DNA from 2 places in the Brevibacillus sp. FW306-2-1A-C05A genome. Region 1 is predicted to be linked to the other one. Evidence: predicted binding sites of a transcription regulator. Region 1 holds the regulator's gene; the other holds the start of a gene.
The links. Region 1 encodes CtsR, which represses protease genes until heat stress. Its sites were predicted from a motif close to ATGGTCAATAAAGGTCAAACA; they were not measured.
Positions count from the first base shown of each region.

Region 2: AC3WJN_RS16900 (ATP-dependent Clp protease ATP-binding subunit) is a predicted target of CtsR. The motif match lies at 5,947-5,967, and genes of this name have one in related genera.

Region 1 is NZ_JBYSWV010000030.1:55,664-63,752, forward strand. It holds gene radA (DNA repair protein RadA) at 1-1,099, opposite strand, end outside; gene AC3WJN_RS17515 (ATP-dependent Clp protease ATP-binding subunit) at 1,210-3,660, opposite strand; gene mcsB (protein-arginine kinase McsB) at 3,731-4,801, opposite strand; gene mcsA (protein-arginine kinase activator protein McsA) at 4,822-5,340, opposite strand; gene AC3WJN_RS17530 (CtsR family transcriptional regulator) at 5,370-5,834, opposite strand; gene AC3WJN_RS17535 (HAD family hydrolase) at 6,092-6,778, opposite strand; gene AC3WJN_RS17540 (MGDG synthase family glycosyltransferase) at 6,802-7,932, opposite strand.
Region 2 is NZ_JBYSWV010000029.1:12,140-20,228, reverse strand. It holds gene AC3WJN_RS16920 (thioesterase domain-containing protein) at 1-3,143, shown strand, start outside; gene AC3WJN_RS16915 (immunity protein Imm33 domain-containing protein) at 3,417-4,079, shown strand; gene rbsK (ribokinase) at 4,224-5,126, shown strand; gene AC3WJN_RS16905 (PadR family transcriptional regulator) at 5,222-5,773, opposite strand; gene AC3WJN_RS16900 (ATP-dependent Clp protease ATP-binding subunit) at 6,039-8,089, shown strand, end outside.

The DNA of each region.
Region 1 (8,089 bases):
CAGCAGGCTCATCCAGGCGGACGCCCCCGGCCACGTTGACATACGCGTCCTGATTTTGCAGCATCATGCCCATGCGCTTTTCCAAAACAGCCATAATCATCGCCACACGCTGGTGATCGACGCCTGTAGCCATTCTCCGGGGCGTAACGAAGCTGGTCGGTGCCACGAGTGCCTGAAGCTCCACCAGGACTGGACGGGTGCCTTCCATGCTGGCTACGACGGTGGAGCCAGCCACGCCGAAGGGACGCTCAGCCAGAAAAATCTCGGAAGGGTTTGCGACCTCTTCCAGACCGCGATCCTTCATCTCGAAAATACCGATCTCGTTTGTCGAACCAAAACGGTTTTTGACAGCGCGCAAAATCCGGAACGTATTGTGGCGCTCGCCTTCAAAATAGAGAACTGCGTCCACCATATGTTCAAGCATACGAGGACCTGCGATCGAGCCTTCTTTGGTCACGTGGCCGACAATAAAAGTACAGATTCCTTTGCCCTTGGCAATCCGCATCAACTGGGCTGTCGCCTCGCGTACCTGCGCGACGCTTCCGGCCGCAGACTGAACAGCGGGATGGAACACGGTCTGGATCGAGTCGATAATCAACACATGAGGGTCTACTTGATTAATATGCTGTTCGATCAAATCCAAATCATTTTCTGCCAATACAAACATCGGGGGCGTCTGCATATGCAGCCGGTCTGCGCGCAGCTTGATCTGCTTCGCGGACTCCTCCCCGGATACGTACAGCACTTTGGCCCCCTGATGAGCCAGAGCAAAAGAGGTCTGCAACAGCAGTGTGGACTTGCCGATACCCGGATCGCCGCCGACCAGGATGAGCGAGCCTGGGACAAGCCCTCCCCCGAGCACGCGGTTCAACTCGCCAATGGTCGTATCCATGCGCGGCTCTTCTTCGCTGGCTACCTGCGTCAAAGGGATAGCCGACTGGCGCGTGCCGCCGCTCAGCCCTTCGTGGCGGTGCGCCGCCTTGACTGTCACTTCTTCCACCAATGTATTCCAGCTATTGCAGCCCGGGCATTTTCCCATCCATTTTGGCGATTCATAGCCACATTCTTGACACGCGTATTTCGTTTTATACTTTGCCATAATCGCTACCCTCACTTGGATTTTCTTCTCTACTTTTATCATAGTTGTGCAGCCAAAAAAAGAATACCTCCCAAAACAGGAGGCATTCTTCATGATGCTTTTCGCCCAGCTTACGATTTTGTTTTTTCCAGTCGTTTGACGACCAGTTTGCCTTCTTCGGCCTCGATGTTGACTGTGTCGCCCTTGCTGATGTTGCCCTTGAGCAGTTCTTCCGACAATTTGTCTTCGATATGGCGCTGAATGGCACGACGCAGCGGGCGCGCCCCGTACGCTGGATCGAAGCCTTCTTTTGCCAGCAGCTTTTTGGCATCTTCCGTCAATTGGAAATCAATGCTTTGTTCTTTCAAACGCTTGCGCAGCTCGTCGGTCATCAGCGATACGATTTGCTCGATATGCTCCTGCTCCAAGGAGTGGAACACGATGACTTCGTCGATGCGGTTCAGGAACTCCGGACGGAAGCTCTTTTTCAGCTCATCCATGACTTTGTCCTTCATATCCTGATATTTTTTCTCGGTATCGTTGGTGGTGAAACCGAGTGTCGTGTTTTTCTTAATCATGCTGGCTCCGACGTTGGAGGTCATGATGACGACGGTGTTGCGGAAATCTACGGTACGGCCCTTGGAGTCCGTCAATCGGCCGTCATCGAGCACCTGGAGCAAAATGTTGAAAACATCCGGATGCGCCTTCTCGATCTCATCCAGCAGGATGACGGAGTACGGCTTGCGGCGCACTTTTTCCGTCAACTGGCCGCCTTCGTCAAAGCCGACATACCCTGGAGGAGCCCCTACCAGACGGGCAGTGGAGTGTTTCTCCATGTACTCGGACATGTCGACGCGGATCATGGCGTCCTCGTCTCCAAACAGCGTCTCTGCCACGGCACGGGCCAGTTCGGTTTTCCCCACGCCTGTCGGGCCGAGGAAAATAAACGAGCCGATTGGGCGTTTCGGGTCTTTCAGACCGGCACGGGCACGGCGAATCGCGCGGGAGATGGATTTGACCGCTTCGTCCTGACCGATGACGCGATCGTGCAAAATCTCTTCCATTTTCAGGAGGCGCTCTGTTTCCTCTTCCTTCAGCTTCAGAACAGGGATTCCCGTCCAGCTAGCGACGACAGTCGCGATATCCTCTGGCGTCACTTCCATGTTCAACTGGCCTTGGCGTTCTTTCCAGTCTTTTTTCGTTTTGTCCAGTTCTTCGCGAAGCTTCTGTTCCTGATCGCGCAGGGCCGCCGCCTCTTCAAACTCCTGCGATTGCACAGCCGCGTCTTTTTCCTTGCGCACCTCTTCCAGACGGCCTTCCAGCTCTTTGAGGTTTGGCGGAACCGTGAACGATTGCAGGCGCACCTTGGACGCTGCCTCGTCGACGAGGTCAATCGCCTTGTCCGGGAGGAAACGGTCGGTAATGTAACGGTCAGACAGCTTCACTGCCTGCTCGATGGCTTCATCGGTAATTTTTACACGGTGGTGGGCTTCGTAACGGTCACGCAAGCCATGCAGGATGCGAATCGCGTCCTCTGCCGTCGGCTCATCCACCTGAATCGGTTGGAAACGGCGCTCCAGCGCAGCGTCTTTTTCGATGTATTTGCGGTATTCATCGAGCGTGGTTGCCCCGACGCATTGCAGCTCGCCGCGAGCGAGAGCCGGCTTGAGGATGTTGGAGGCGTCAATCGCGCCTTCCGCACCGCCTGCGCCGATGAGTGTATGCAGCTCGTCAATGAACAGGATGATGTTTCCTGCCTGGCGGATTTCATCCATAATTTTTTTCAGGCGGTCTTCGAATTCTCCGCGATATTTGGTGCCCGCCACAACGGTTCCCATGTCGAGCGTCATGACGCGCTTGTCACGCAGCGTCTCCGGAATTTCGTTGTTGACGATTTTTTGCGCGAGACCTTCTGCGATGGCCGTTTTCCCCACACCAGGCTCCCCGATCAGTACCGGGTTGTTTTTGGTGCGCCGGCTCAATACTTGAATTACACGCTCGATTTCTTTTTGACGGCCGATCACAGGGTCCAGTCCGCCATCGCGTGCGATTGCCGTCAGGTCGCGAGCCAATCCGTCCAGCGTAGGCGTATTCGCCGCAGGATTGCCGCCGGAAGGCTGATGCGACGCCATCATTTCCGAGCTGCCCAAAAGCTGCAGCACTTGCTGACGCGCCTTGTTCAAGCTGACGCCGAGGTTGTTCATGATTCTTGCGGCGATGCCTTCGCCTTCGCGGATCAGCCCGAGCAGGATGTGCTCTGTGCCCACATAGGTATGACCCAGTTTGCGCGCTTCGTCCATGGACAGTTCAATTACTTTTTTGGCGCGAGGTGTATAGTTTGGTGTGTAATTACTACCGGACTGCTCTGTTCCGCGTCCGATCAACGACTCCACTTCGCTCTGGATTTTATCGAGTCCAAGTCCGAGCGATTGCAAAGCCTTGGCAGCAATCCCTTCGCCTTCTCGAATCAGTCCCAGCAGTACATGCTCCGTCCCGATATCTTTGTGACCGAGACGCACTGCCTCTTCCAGGGCAAGCGCCAGTACTTTTTGTGCTCGTTCTGTAAAACGTCCAAACATCATATCGTACACCTCCGTATAACCGTGTTTTTCTCTATAGGTTCACTTCTGTTGATGCCTTATGTTTTGCCAATCATGCTGGTCCTGTCGCACTGAGCCTCTCCCGAATCAACCGTGCCCTTCGCTCGTCGCGCTGGTCTGGCGTCAGCTTTTGTCCTGCATGCTGCTGCAGGAAGCCCGGCTGAGTCGTCACCAGCAGCTCGTTCATCACCAGAGGCGATACCCCCGGGATGATGCCAAGGTCAATGCCGAGGCGGACGTCAGAGAGGCGTTGGGCTGCTTCCTTGGACTCCACAGTGCGCGCATACAGCAAAATCCCGTAAGAACGGAAAATGCGGTCTTCCAAAGATATGCGCGTATGCTCCAGCAAATAAGTACGTGCTACGCGTTCCTGCTCAATAATCTGTCTGGCAACGCCGTAGAGGTTGGAGAGAATATCGGTTTCCGACATTCCGAGCGTGACCTGGTTAGACAACTGGAACAGGTTTCCTAGAGCTTCGCTGCCTTCCCCGTAAATTCCTCTAACGACCAGACCAACTTGATTAATCGCCTGCAAAATTCTGCTGATCTGCTGCGTCATCACCAATGCAGGCAAATGCAGCATGACAGAGGCGCGAATCCCCGTACCGACGTTGGTCGGACAGCTCGTGAGGTAGCCTCTCGTCTCATCGAACGCGAAGTTCAGATGCTTCTCGAAAATATCATCTATTTTGGTTCCTATTTCCCATGCTTCATTCAAACGAAACCCTGGCAACAGCACCTGAATCCGAATGTGGTCCTCTTCGTTCACCATAATGCTGACAGACTCGTCAGGACTCAGGAGCACAGCGCCTTTTCTCGATTCCTCCGCCAAGTGCGGACTGATGAGATGCTTTTCCACCAGCACCCGTTTTTCCAGCGGATTGATCTGGTCCATATGGAGAACCTGCAGCGGCTGGCGCTTGCGCATGGCCTCCGATTCGCTCACTTCCGTTACCTTTCTGACGACTTCCTCGCCTTGCGAGTCGGTTGCCAATAACGGAAAAGGGTGCTGGCGCAGGTTTCGGGCGATGCGCAGCCGTGTGCTGATGACGATATCGGAATCAGGACCTTCTCCTTTCATCCAATTGCTCCACGGGTTTTGCATAAACTGCTTTTGTGACATGACCAGCTTACCTCCCCTTGTTACGATTGAGCGATTTTTTGTTCCAGCGCACGGATTCGGTCGCGCATTTCAGCCGCTTTTTCAAACTCTTCGCTGGCGACGTGGTTTTGCAGCGCACGTTTTAGCTGCTCCAGCTCTTTGCGGATTTTCAACTGCCCGCCTGTGCGTTCCGGAACCTTGCCGCTATGCTGCGTATTGCCGTGAATGCGGCGGAACAACGGATCGAGCCGGTCACCCAGGAAGGTGTAGCAATCGCTGCAGCCAAATCGGCCGCTTTTGCTGAACTGGGCATACGTGAGTCCGCATGTTTCGCAGCGGAGCGGCTTGCTGGGCGCAGGCTCGCGTCCGTTTTTTTGCATGGGATCAAATTTTAACAGTCCTGACAGGAGATTGTTGATGCTGAAGTTGTGAAATCCGGTAAAGACGTCCCCTTTTTCGGAAGCGCAATGCTCACAAATATGGTATTCGGTTTTTTCACCATTGACGATTTTCGTCAAATGCAGTGTCGCCGGTCGTTTTCCGCATTCCTCACAGTTCATTACATCCTACCCCCTAACACATGCTTCATTTACTTCAACAAGATAGCCGCAATCATCTGCTTTAATATATTTGCCCGCAAACGATCCCGTAATTCAGACTCCAGAGTCAAAACATTTCGGGAGGTGGCGATTTTCATCAAGGCTGCTTCTTTGGCGTTGACCAAACCTTCTTCCTGCAGCCTCTCTACAATCGCGTTCCCTACACTCTGCGAGATGCTTTCGCCAATCAGCTCTTCGGTCAGCAATTCCTGCAATCGCGCCTTGCTCACAATCTGCACCTTGCGAATGCGGATATAGCCGCCGCCCCCACGCTTGCTCTCTACAATGTACCCTTTTTGTACCGTAAATCGCGTATTGATGACGTAGTTGATTTGAGACGGCACACATTGAAATAAGTCGGCAAGCTCACTACGCTGGATCTCGATCGAGCCATTGGGACTTTGTGTCAAAATGCCTTTTAAGTGTTGTTCAATGATGTCCGAGATGTTACGCAAGTCATCGCCTCCTATTCCATATGTGTATGTGCTTGCTACTGACTTTGACTATCTTTGACTTTAATTATAATGGGTTTGCGACGCGCTTGCAAGTGATCGATACACTTTCTAGTGTGGGCAAAAGGCGGGCGCTTGAAACCATCCAAAACAGTAACGGCACGACCGTTTTGTCGACGGCAAGCGGCACGTCTCGGCTCATGAATTGTCGAAGCGTTTTATGTTTTATACAGAAAAAACCACTCCTCTAAAGGAATGGTTTATGTCAGTCTTTGCGATTTGGTGTCGATTGCCGGCAAATGATCCAGTAATTGCGGAAACTGCGTAATGACGACATTTGCCCCGTCCAGTTCTCCTGGCTTGGCGAAGCCGAAGTCACATCCGATGGTAAACAGGCCGTTTTTTACTCCTGCCTCTACATCGGAATGGCGGTCGCCTACCATGACCGCCTGTTCTACCTGGTAGTCGGCGATGAGCTTGGCTACCAGATCCACTTTGGAGCGCGTGCGGAACCGTCCCGCCGAGTACAAATCCGTCAGCAACGGATTGAGTGCATACTCCTGGCAGATGGCTTCAATGTACTCCTTCTGTCCGTTGCTCGCGACAAACAGCGGAATCCCCTTGGCGTGGAGCTGTTCCAACGTCTCCCTCACGCCAGAGTACAAATCGGTCACTTTTTCTTTGAGCAAAGCAATTTCGTTTTCCAGCAAAAAAGCATCCGCCGCGCGGACAGCTTCTTCATTTGCGCCTGGCAAAAGCTTTTTCCAGACCTGCTCGACAGTCAGTCCGAGCACGTTGACCAACTCTTCCTCGCTTGGCGTCTCGCCTGCCCACAAGCCTTTTTCTCTCAATCGCTCAAATGTCCGCAAAAAAGCGGGCGTCGACAACTTCTCCGTCTGCAGCAATGTGCCATCCATATCAAAGAAAATGGCAAACGGCATACTCATGCGCTTCCTCCTGTTAGCCCGTTCTACGAACTTTCGTTAGTGGTTGCTTGCAGCATACTCATATCATCCAAAATAAATTCTGCGATGCGCTGGGCGGCATCCGGCTTTGATATTTTTTGCCCCATCCGTCGCATGTAGTCAACTTTTGACGGACTGTGCAACAATTCATCGATAAAGTAAATGAGCTGCTCGGACAAATTGGCGTGTACGGCGCAGCCGTTGTTTAGCAGGAAGTGGCTGTTTCTCTCTTCCTGTCCTGGCAGCGGGTTGTAAATAATCATGGGCACCCTCTTGCTCATCACTTCGGCAGATGTCAGTCCGCCGGATTTGGTGACGATCAAATCGGCAACCTCCAAATACTCATGGAAGTTGTTAATGAATTTGAGGGGGACTACCTCATGACGGTACGTTTTATTCGTCACTTTTTTGTACAGCTTTTCATTGGTTCCGGTCATGACAAATGTTTTCAGCGGAAGGTTGATGGCTTCCAGTCCATCGAGAACTTTTTCCATCGAACCGAGGCCGAGACCTCCCCCGGAGAGAAGGATGCATTTTTGCTCTGGCGCGAGTCCAAGCCTTTGCTTGATCTCATTGGCATCAAGCGGCATGCGGAACTTGCGCATGATCGGAATCCCCATCGGAATGAATTTCTGGTGATCTTGTCGGTAAATGTCGACCAGATAGTACAACTGTTCATGTCCAATGAAGTAATAATTGATGTGATGATTAATCCATGAGGGATGGATCGTATAGTCGGTAATGATCGTGTAGATCGGTTCCGTCCAGTCATTTCTGCCCTTCAGCACAGACAGCATGCAACTGGCAAAAGGATGCGTAGCAATAAAGGCATCCGGTTGAACGCTGTTAATCAGCTTTTTCAGCTTGTTTGCCAACAGCTTGTTCATCAGGACGTTCATATCAAAAAAACGGCTTTTTTCGGTGTTATGGTAAATTCTCCCCCACATTTTCGGCGACAATCTCAGCAGGTTCATGTAACTTTCCAACAAAATCTTGTGAAATGTAGGACTGATATATTCCAACGTATCAATTATCATGGAGGTGCAACCATTCTCAGCCAGGCTTTCCTGCATCGCTCTCGCTGCCTGATTATGACCGTTACCGATGGAAGCGGAAAAGATTAGAATTTTTTTCATGCCTATTCTCCTTCATAACCTTGCCTCGCCTACTCCAACGCCTGGATCGGGTACCTTATCATGTTAGTCTACCCCGAGACCGCTCTGCAAGAGGGAACTTGTCGGTCATTCGGCCTAACTTGTCGACAAAAAATTCACTAGCAATTGTGAAGCACGA
Region 2 (8,089 bases), on a different contig from region 1:
CGCTGCTCTCCGGCGACTGGATTCCGCTGACGCTGCCCGATCAGATGGCAAAACGTCTGCCGTTTGCCCAGACGGTCAGCATGGGCGGTGCCACGGAAGCGGCGATCTGGTCTATTTACCATCTGTACAAAGGACTTTTGCCAAACTGGCGCAGCATCCCGTACGGACGTCCTCTCGCCAACCAGGGCTTCCGGGTGCTCGACTCGCAACTGCGCGATTGCCCCGTGTGGGTAACGGGCGAGCTGTACATTACCGGACACGGCCTGGCCCAAGGGTACGTGGGCGACGAGAAGCTGTCGGCAGAGCGCTTTTTCCTGCATCCGGCAGATGGACAGCGGCTCTATCGCACAGGAGATTTGGGCCGCTATACGCCGGGCGGCGAAATCGAGTTTTTGGGCCGCGAAGACAACCAGGTCAAAATTCGCGGCCACCGCATCGAGCTGGGGGAAATCGAATCAGCGCTGCTCAAGCATCCGGCAGTAGCCGCAGCAGGCGTCGTGCTGGATGAGGCGAGCGACGAGCCGGCTTTGCTCGGAATCGTGGAGACGGCCCGCAAAAAGGACCGTGACCGCACAGCCGAAGCGGCCGAATTTGCACAACTGACGAGCGGCATCGGCGAGGCGGCAGGGGAGATCGCGGCGCACATCAGCGCCCGGCAAATCGAAGAAGCGATGGCCAGCCTGGATCGGGCCGTGCTCCATTCGATGCTGCGCGCGCTGCAAACGCTCGGATTTTTTGCAAAAGGCCAGGCGCAATCGCTGGAAGAAGTGCTGCAAGCGGGGAGCATCCTGCCGAAATACCACTGGCTGGCGCGGCGCTGGGTGGCGAAGCTCGCCGAAGCGGGCATGCTGACCGAGCAGGCGAAAGGGCAGTACCGCAGCGAGCTTGCCGTAAATGACGAGCTTGTCCGCGAGAACTGGACAGAGGCAGAGGCGATCTGGACGAACATGCTGGGGACGGCAGGATTTACCGCCTACGTCCGCAAAAACGCCGAGAAGCTGCCGGAGCTGCTCGGCGGCCAGGAGGACCCGGTAGCGCTCCTGTTCCCGGAGGGCAAATTCGACCACGTCCATACGCTGTATATCGAGCACATCATGGCGAACTACCTGAACAAATGCATGTGCCTGCTTTTACAGCGCATCGCCGAAAAGCAAGGGAGCAAGCCGCTGCGGATTTTGGAGGTCGGAGCCGGAACCGGAGCGACGACAGGACATGTCCTCAAGGCGCTCGAAGGCTACCCGATCGAATACGTCTTTACCGATGTGGCCACGTTTTTCATTCCGGGCGCCAAACAGCGCTTTGCCCAGTATCCGCACGTAAGCTTCGGCGTCTTTGACGTCGACCAGGACTACCGCGCCCAAGGCTTTGCGCCGAACAGCTTCGACGTCGTGCTGGCAGCCGGGGTACTGGAAAATGCCCGCGACATCCCGGCGAGCATGCGCAGGCTGCGGGAGCTGATTCGCCCGGGCGGCTGGTTCGTCTTCACCGAGCCGACTATCGAGCATTTGTGGATTTTGGCCTCGCAGGCGTTCATGATGATGGAGCCGGGAGACGAGCTGCGCCTGGAGACGTCCTACCTCGATCGCCACGACTGGCTGCGCCAGCTTCAGGAAGAGGAAAACGAGCCGCTGCTGCTGCTGCCGCAAGAGGACGACAAGCTGACCGCGCTCGGGTTCCACCTGTTTGCCAAACGGATGAAGCAGGAGCGCCTGGCAGTGGAGGCGACGGAGCTGGAAGCGTTTTTGGCCGGACAGGTGCCTGCCTACATGCTGCCTCAGCACTTGCAAGTAGTCGATGCGCTGCCGTTGACCGGAAACGGCAAGGTAGACCGGCGCACCTTGGCAAAATGGCGTCCTGCTGCCAACGGGACACAGGTGGCGGCGGCTTTCGTCGAGGAAGGACTGGACGCGCTGGAAACAGAGCTTGCCCGGCTGTGGGCGGAAGCGCTCGGCCTGGCTGGCATCGGCAAGTCGCAAAGCTTTTACGAACATGGCGCCGACTCGCTCATCATGGCGCAGGTGGCAGGAAAGCTGCGCGACAAGCTGGCGGAGGACCCGGAGCACGAAGCGATTCCGTTCGACGCCCTGCTGCGGCAAATGCTGAACTACCCGACCGTCGCCGATCTGGCCGAGTTCATCCGCTCGCGCAGACAAGTTACGGAGCGCGAGAGCGTAGCTGTGTGGCCCGGCAAGCAGGACGGCTCCAGCAATGCCGTGCTGATTCCGTACGACAGCGCGCAGGAAGGGCCGCTCCGCGTCGTGTTCCACGCCGTTTTGGGCACGATGGACATTTTCCGGCCTCTGCTTTCGCACCTCCAAGCGCAAAAAACGGGCAGCATCGTAGGGGTGGCAATTGCCGATATGGAAAAATACTGCTCACTGGAGCCGTCCGAGCTGATCGAGACTGTGGCTGACGACTACGCCGAATGCCTGCTGGCAGGCGGCCACAGCGAAATGCAGTTGATCGGCTACTCCCTCGGCGGCCTGATTGCCGTCGAGGTCGCCAGACGACTGATGGAGCGAGGGATTCAGGTCGTCGATCTCGTGCTGATCGACATTCCGCCGATCTTCACCGAAGTGGATGACGATCTGCTCGTCGAAACGCTGTTTGTGCCCAACCTGAACATCACGCTGGCGCAGGCAGGCTTTGGGCAGGTCGATGAAAATGACCTGGCGCGCGGCGTCATGAAGCTGGTTGAACAGCATGGGGACTGCATCCCGCAAGGCGCCGCCGTGACCATCGGCGGAGACGCGGGGCTGGATCGGGTCGGAGAGCTGTTCCGCAACATGGCGGCTGTCAGCAAACGGGAGCGCTTCGCGGCTTACGTCTGCGCGAAAGCCAAGGCAACCGGGGAAGAGATGCCGATCGAGATGGCGGAAGGCTTGTGCCAGGTGTTCCGCCAAAGCTTCAAGGCCGCCCGTTATACGCCGCTGCCGTACATGGGCGACATCCGCTTCCTGTTGGCGAGCGAGCCGTTCTTGTTCCTGCCGCGCACGGATGATACGACTCTCGCATTCTGGCAAGATGTGTGCCTGGGCGAGCTGGAAGTGACGACGATCGCAGGAAACCACTTCAGTTGCATGGTCGAGCCGAATGCAAGCAAGCTGGCGCAACTGCTGGCAGCGCCGTTCACGCAAAAATAAACGCCCGCAACCTCGGGAAATGAAGAGCGACAATGCGTCTTGAGAGGGATGGCTCCGCTGTGCGTGCTAAAAAAAGCAGGACAGCAGGAAGCATCCCTCTTCTTTTTTTCGGAAGGCAGACGCTACCGGGCAGCTTTTTTCCTGCTTTGGTCCCAGGGGGAAAAGGCTGCGCTGCCTGGGCATTCGTGGTACCCTATTGCCAACGAGTCAACCAATTCCGCTCCAGCAACGATTTTGTCGGCCCAAGCGGGCGAATGAGAAAGGATGGTACCGATGAGCCATAGCGACTCCCCGATCAAAGAGCAGTCGCCCCTCTGTCAACGCACCAAACAGATCGGCAACAGAACCTTCGTCGTGACCTGCCGGGAGTTTCTGGCAAAGCAGGCCGATTTTTTGCTCGATCTGTTTGCGGATGTGGAAAACGAGAGCGGGCCGCTGCGAAACGGCGCGAAAATTCAAGTAGGCTGGACAATTTTAATTGTCAATGAACGAGAGGGACACGAAGGACAAATGGAAATTGTCGCACCGGACTACGACACGAATCCGTTTACAGAAACAAACCGCGACTTGTCCGTGTCCCTCTACGTCCAGATGGCGCAAAACCACTGTCTGCAAACGTTGCAGCTCGCAGGAGAAACCGCGCTGTTCCAGGACAAGATCGTGGTGGCAAAAGGGGCGCTAGAAGAGGAGCACGTCTATTTGCAGCGCGCCGAACAAGCAGAAGCAGGCGACTCCGGCTGGTATCTCGGGCCTGTACAGGGCGAGGTGGACAGCGACGGGCTGGAATCGTACTACATTTTCCAACTGCTAAAACGCCGTCCCTCTCTTTTGCAGGCGTTGGCGCTGCCGTGCGGCTACATCGCCGTGCTCAAGGGTGACCAGATTGAGGCGGTGCTGGACGAACATGACGAAAACGTGTGGCCGACGCTGCACTAGAAGCGGCCAGGATACCGACAACGTTTGCAACGACGCACCAGCGCGTAAATGGGCTACTGGCGGTCTTTATTGAAGCCAGCAAATGGTGATGTTATCATGGGTGGGGAAAAAGCGAGCACGAAGAGACAGGGGAGGTAGCACGTTGTGAAAATCGCAGTAGTAGGAAGCATCAATATGGATCTCGTCTCCCACGTCCACCATCTGCCCAAGGCAGGAGAAACGATTTCCAGTCATGACTTCCGGCTGATTCCAGGCGGCAAAGGGGCCAATCAGGCAGTGGCCGCCGCGCGTCTCGGCGCACACGTTTCCATGATCGGGATGGTGGGCGAAGACGAGAACGGGAGCAAGATGCTGAACAGCTTGACAGAGGCGCGCGTTCACGTGGAAGGAATCAAACGCTCGGGGACGACGGGCATGGCTTTTATCAATGTGAGCGATGACGGGGAAAACAACATTGTGCTCGTCCCGGGAGCCAATGCGCAAATGAGCGTGGAGCACATCGAGCAGAACCTGTCCATTCTTGTGGAGAGCGACGTCGTGCTGCTGCAACTGGAAATTCCGCTTCCCGTAGTGGAGTACGTCGTGAAAAAGGGGTCCGGACTCGGCAAGCTGGTTATTTTGAATCCGGCTCCGGCGCAGGCGCTGTCACCTGAGCTGCTGCAGTACGTCCACACGTTGACGCCAAACGAGACAGAGCTTGCGAGCTTGAGCGGCATGCCGACTGCTACGCTTTCAGAAGTCGAGGCGGCGGCGAAAAAGCTCTTGGCAAGCGGGCCCAAGCGGGTTATCGTGACGCTGGGCGAAAAAGGCGCTCTGCTGGTGACCCCAGACGGGGCGACGCACGTCCCTGCTTGCCGGGTAGAGCCTGTGGACACGACGGCGGCTGGCGATTCGTTTACCGCGGCTTTTGCCGTCGGGATCGCCAAAGGGATGCCGGAAGCAGAAGCGGCGGCATTCGCCAGCAGAGTGGCGGCGATCGTCGTGACCAGACGCGGGGCGCAGCCGTCCCTCCCGACGCTTGCGGAAGTAGAGGCGCACGCGTTTTAAGGAAACCACAATTCATGCAGACCAAACGAAAAAGCAAACGGTTTTTGGAGCGAACAGTTCCAAAGGCTCGTTTGCTTTTTGCTTTTCCTTGTTCGTTATCCGCGCTTTTGCAACAGCTCCAGAACCCATTCGCACCAGGCGATGTCTTCTTTCATCCGCCGCGCTCCCCACGAGAGCAAAATGTACTCGCCAAACGCCGGATGGTCCGGGTGGTCGGGCGGGTGGGGATGGTCGACAGCATCAGCCTGGTACTCCTGAATGTAGTGCTCGTACATGTCCAGATGCTCGCGGCATTGCTGGATGCGCTCGACAAACATCGTCGCAGCGGCATTTTCATCAGCGAGCCCGAGGCAGTACGTTTTCAGGACCAGCTCGTCCCGGACGACAGGCTCTGCTGCCGGCTCACTGAGCCAGACTTGCAGCGCGATCTGCCCTTTTTCTGTAATCGAATACACTTTTTTATCAGGACGATCCGTCTGGTGGATGCGAGTGAACTCCAGGTAGCCCTCCTGTTCCAGCTTGGCCAGCAGCGGGTAAATCTGGCTGTGCTTGGCCTGCCAAAATGGTTGAAGCTGGAGCATCAAATCGTAGCCAGAACTGGGCGTGCGGGCGACCAGCCCCAGGAGTCCATACGCGAGTGTGTTCAAGTGAAAGCCCCCTGACTTTTACGAATCTCAAGATCATTATAGGAAGGGTTTTTCGGCGAGGCGGCGAGGCAATAGCGAACCTGCGTCCTGCTTAGCTTTTCCCAAGCTTATGTGCAAAATCCAAAGAAACCCTCTTGAAAGTCAAAGAAGGTCAAACTATAATAAAGTCATCGAAGGTCAGAGAAGGTCAAACGACACTGAACCTTCCGGGAATCAAAACGTGCACGTCAACATTCCAAAATAAACATTTTGGGGGTATGAAAACATGCAATGCGAAATCTGCAAACAACGACAAGCAACTGTTTCCGTTCATATACAAGTGCAAAACAACCGGCAAGCCTACCAGCTTTGCAAGGAATGCCACGCCAAGCTGGGCAGCAAAATGGGAATCGGCATGGGCATGGGCTTCACTCCGTTTTCCTCCTTCTCCGCTCTGGACGAGTTCCTGCAAGGCTTCGCCCAGGCGCAAGCGAAGGGCGGCAAGCCTAAAGCGCAAGAGCCGCAAGCACCGGACCGCGGCGGCATTCTCGACGAACTGGGCCGCAATTTGAACGATGCGGCGCGCGCCGGGCTGATCGATCCGGTGATCGGACGCGACCAGGAAATCGAGCGCGTCATCGAGATTTTGAACCGCCGCAACAAAAACAACCCGGTTCTGATCGGGGAGCCAGGGGTAGGGAAGACGGCGATTGCGGAAGGACTGGCGCTGCGCATTACCGAAGGGCAAGTGCCTGCCAAGCTGAAAAACAAGCAGGTGTACGTGCTGGACGTCGCTTCGCTGGTAGCGGGCACAGGGATTCGCGGGCAGTTCGAGGAAAAGATGAAGCAAGTCATCGCCGAGCTGCAAGCGCGTAAAAACGTCATTTTGTTCGTCGATGAAATTCACCTGCTGGTAGGCGCTGGCTCTGCGGAAGGCTCCATGGACGCAGGCAACATCCTCAAGCCTGCCCTGGCGCGCGGCGAGCTGCAGTTGATCGGGGCTACCACATTGAAAGAGTACCGCATCATCGAAAAAGACGCTGCGCTGGAGCGCCGCCTGCAGCCAGTGATGGTCAAAGAGCCAACAGTGGAAGCCGCCATCGAAATTTTGCAAGGGCTGCGTCCGAAGTACGAGGCGTTCCACCAAGTCTCCTACTCCGACGACGTGATCCGGGCTTGCGTGGAATACTCGCACCGCTACATTCAGGACCGTTTCCTGCCTGACAAGGCGATTGACCTGATGGATGAAGCGGGCTCGCGCCTGAACCTGCGTTCGTCCGGGGCAGACACCGCCCACCTGCATGAGCGGCTGGCGCAAATCAACCAGGAGAAAAAAGCCGCGACCGAGCAAGAAAACTACGAGCAAGCAGCCCGCCTGCGCGACGAGGAAGCAGAAATTCTCGCCAAGCTCGATCAACTGGATGGAGCGGCCAATCGCGTGCAGGTCGAAGTGGCAGACATTCAGGAGATGATCGAGCAAAAGACAGGCATTCCGGTCCGCAAGCTGCAAAGCGACGAGCAAGAGCGGATGAAAAATTTGGCGGCGCATCTCGAAGCCAAAGTGATCGGCCAGTCCGAAGCCGTCAAACAGGTCGCCAAGGCGATTCGCCGCAGCCGCGCCGGACTGAAGCCGAAAAACAGACCGATTGCCTCTTTCCTGTTCGTCGGGCCGACTGGCGTAGGGAAAACCGAGCTGTCCAAGGCGCTCGCCGAGGAGCTGTTCGGTACGCGCGATTCGATGATCCGTCTCGACATGAGCGAGTACATGGAGAAGCATTCCGTCTCCAAGCTGATCGGTTCGCCACCAGGGTATGTGGGCCACGAGGAAGCAGGGCAGTTGACCGAGCGCGTGCGCCGCAACCCGTACAGCATCATTTTGCTCGATGAGATTGAAAAGGCACACCCTGACGTCATGCACATGTTCCTGCAAATTTTGGAGGACGGCCGCTTGACAGACAGCCAGGGCCGCACCGTGAACTTCAAGGAAACCGTCATTATCGCGACGAGCAACGCGGGTGTGACCGAGCGCAAAATCTCCGTCGGCTTCGGAGCAGAGTCGCCTAAGCCTGGCACCGTGCTCGACTCGCTGGGCGCGTACTTCAAGCCGGAATTTTTGAACCGCTTCGACTCGATCATTTCTTTCGCTCATCTGGAAAAACACGATCTGGTCAAAATCGTCGAGCTGCTGCTGCAAGATGTCATGGCAAATCTGAAAGAGCAAGGCATGGAGCTTGCCGTTACAGACGCCGCCAAGGAAAAGCTGGCAGAGCTGGGCTACAACCCCGCATTCGGGGCGCGTCCGCTGCGCCGTGTCATTTCGCAGTACGTAGAGGACGG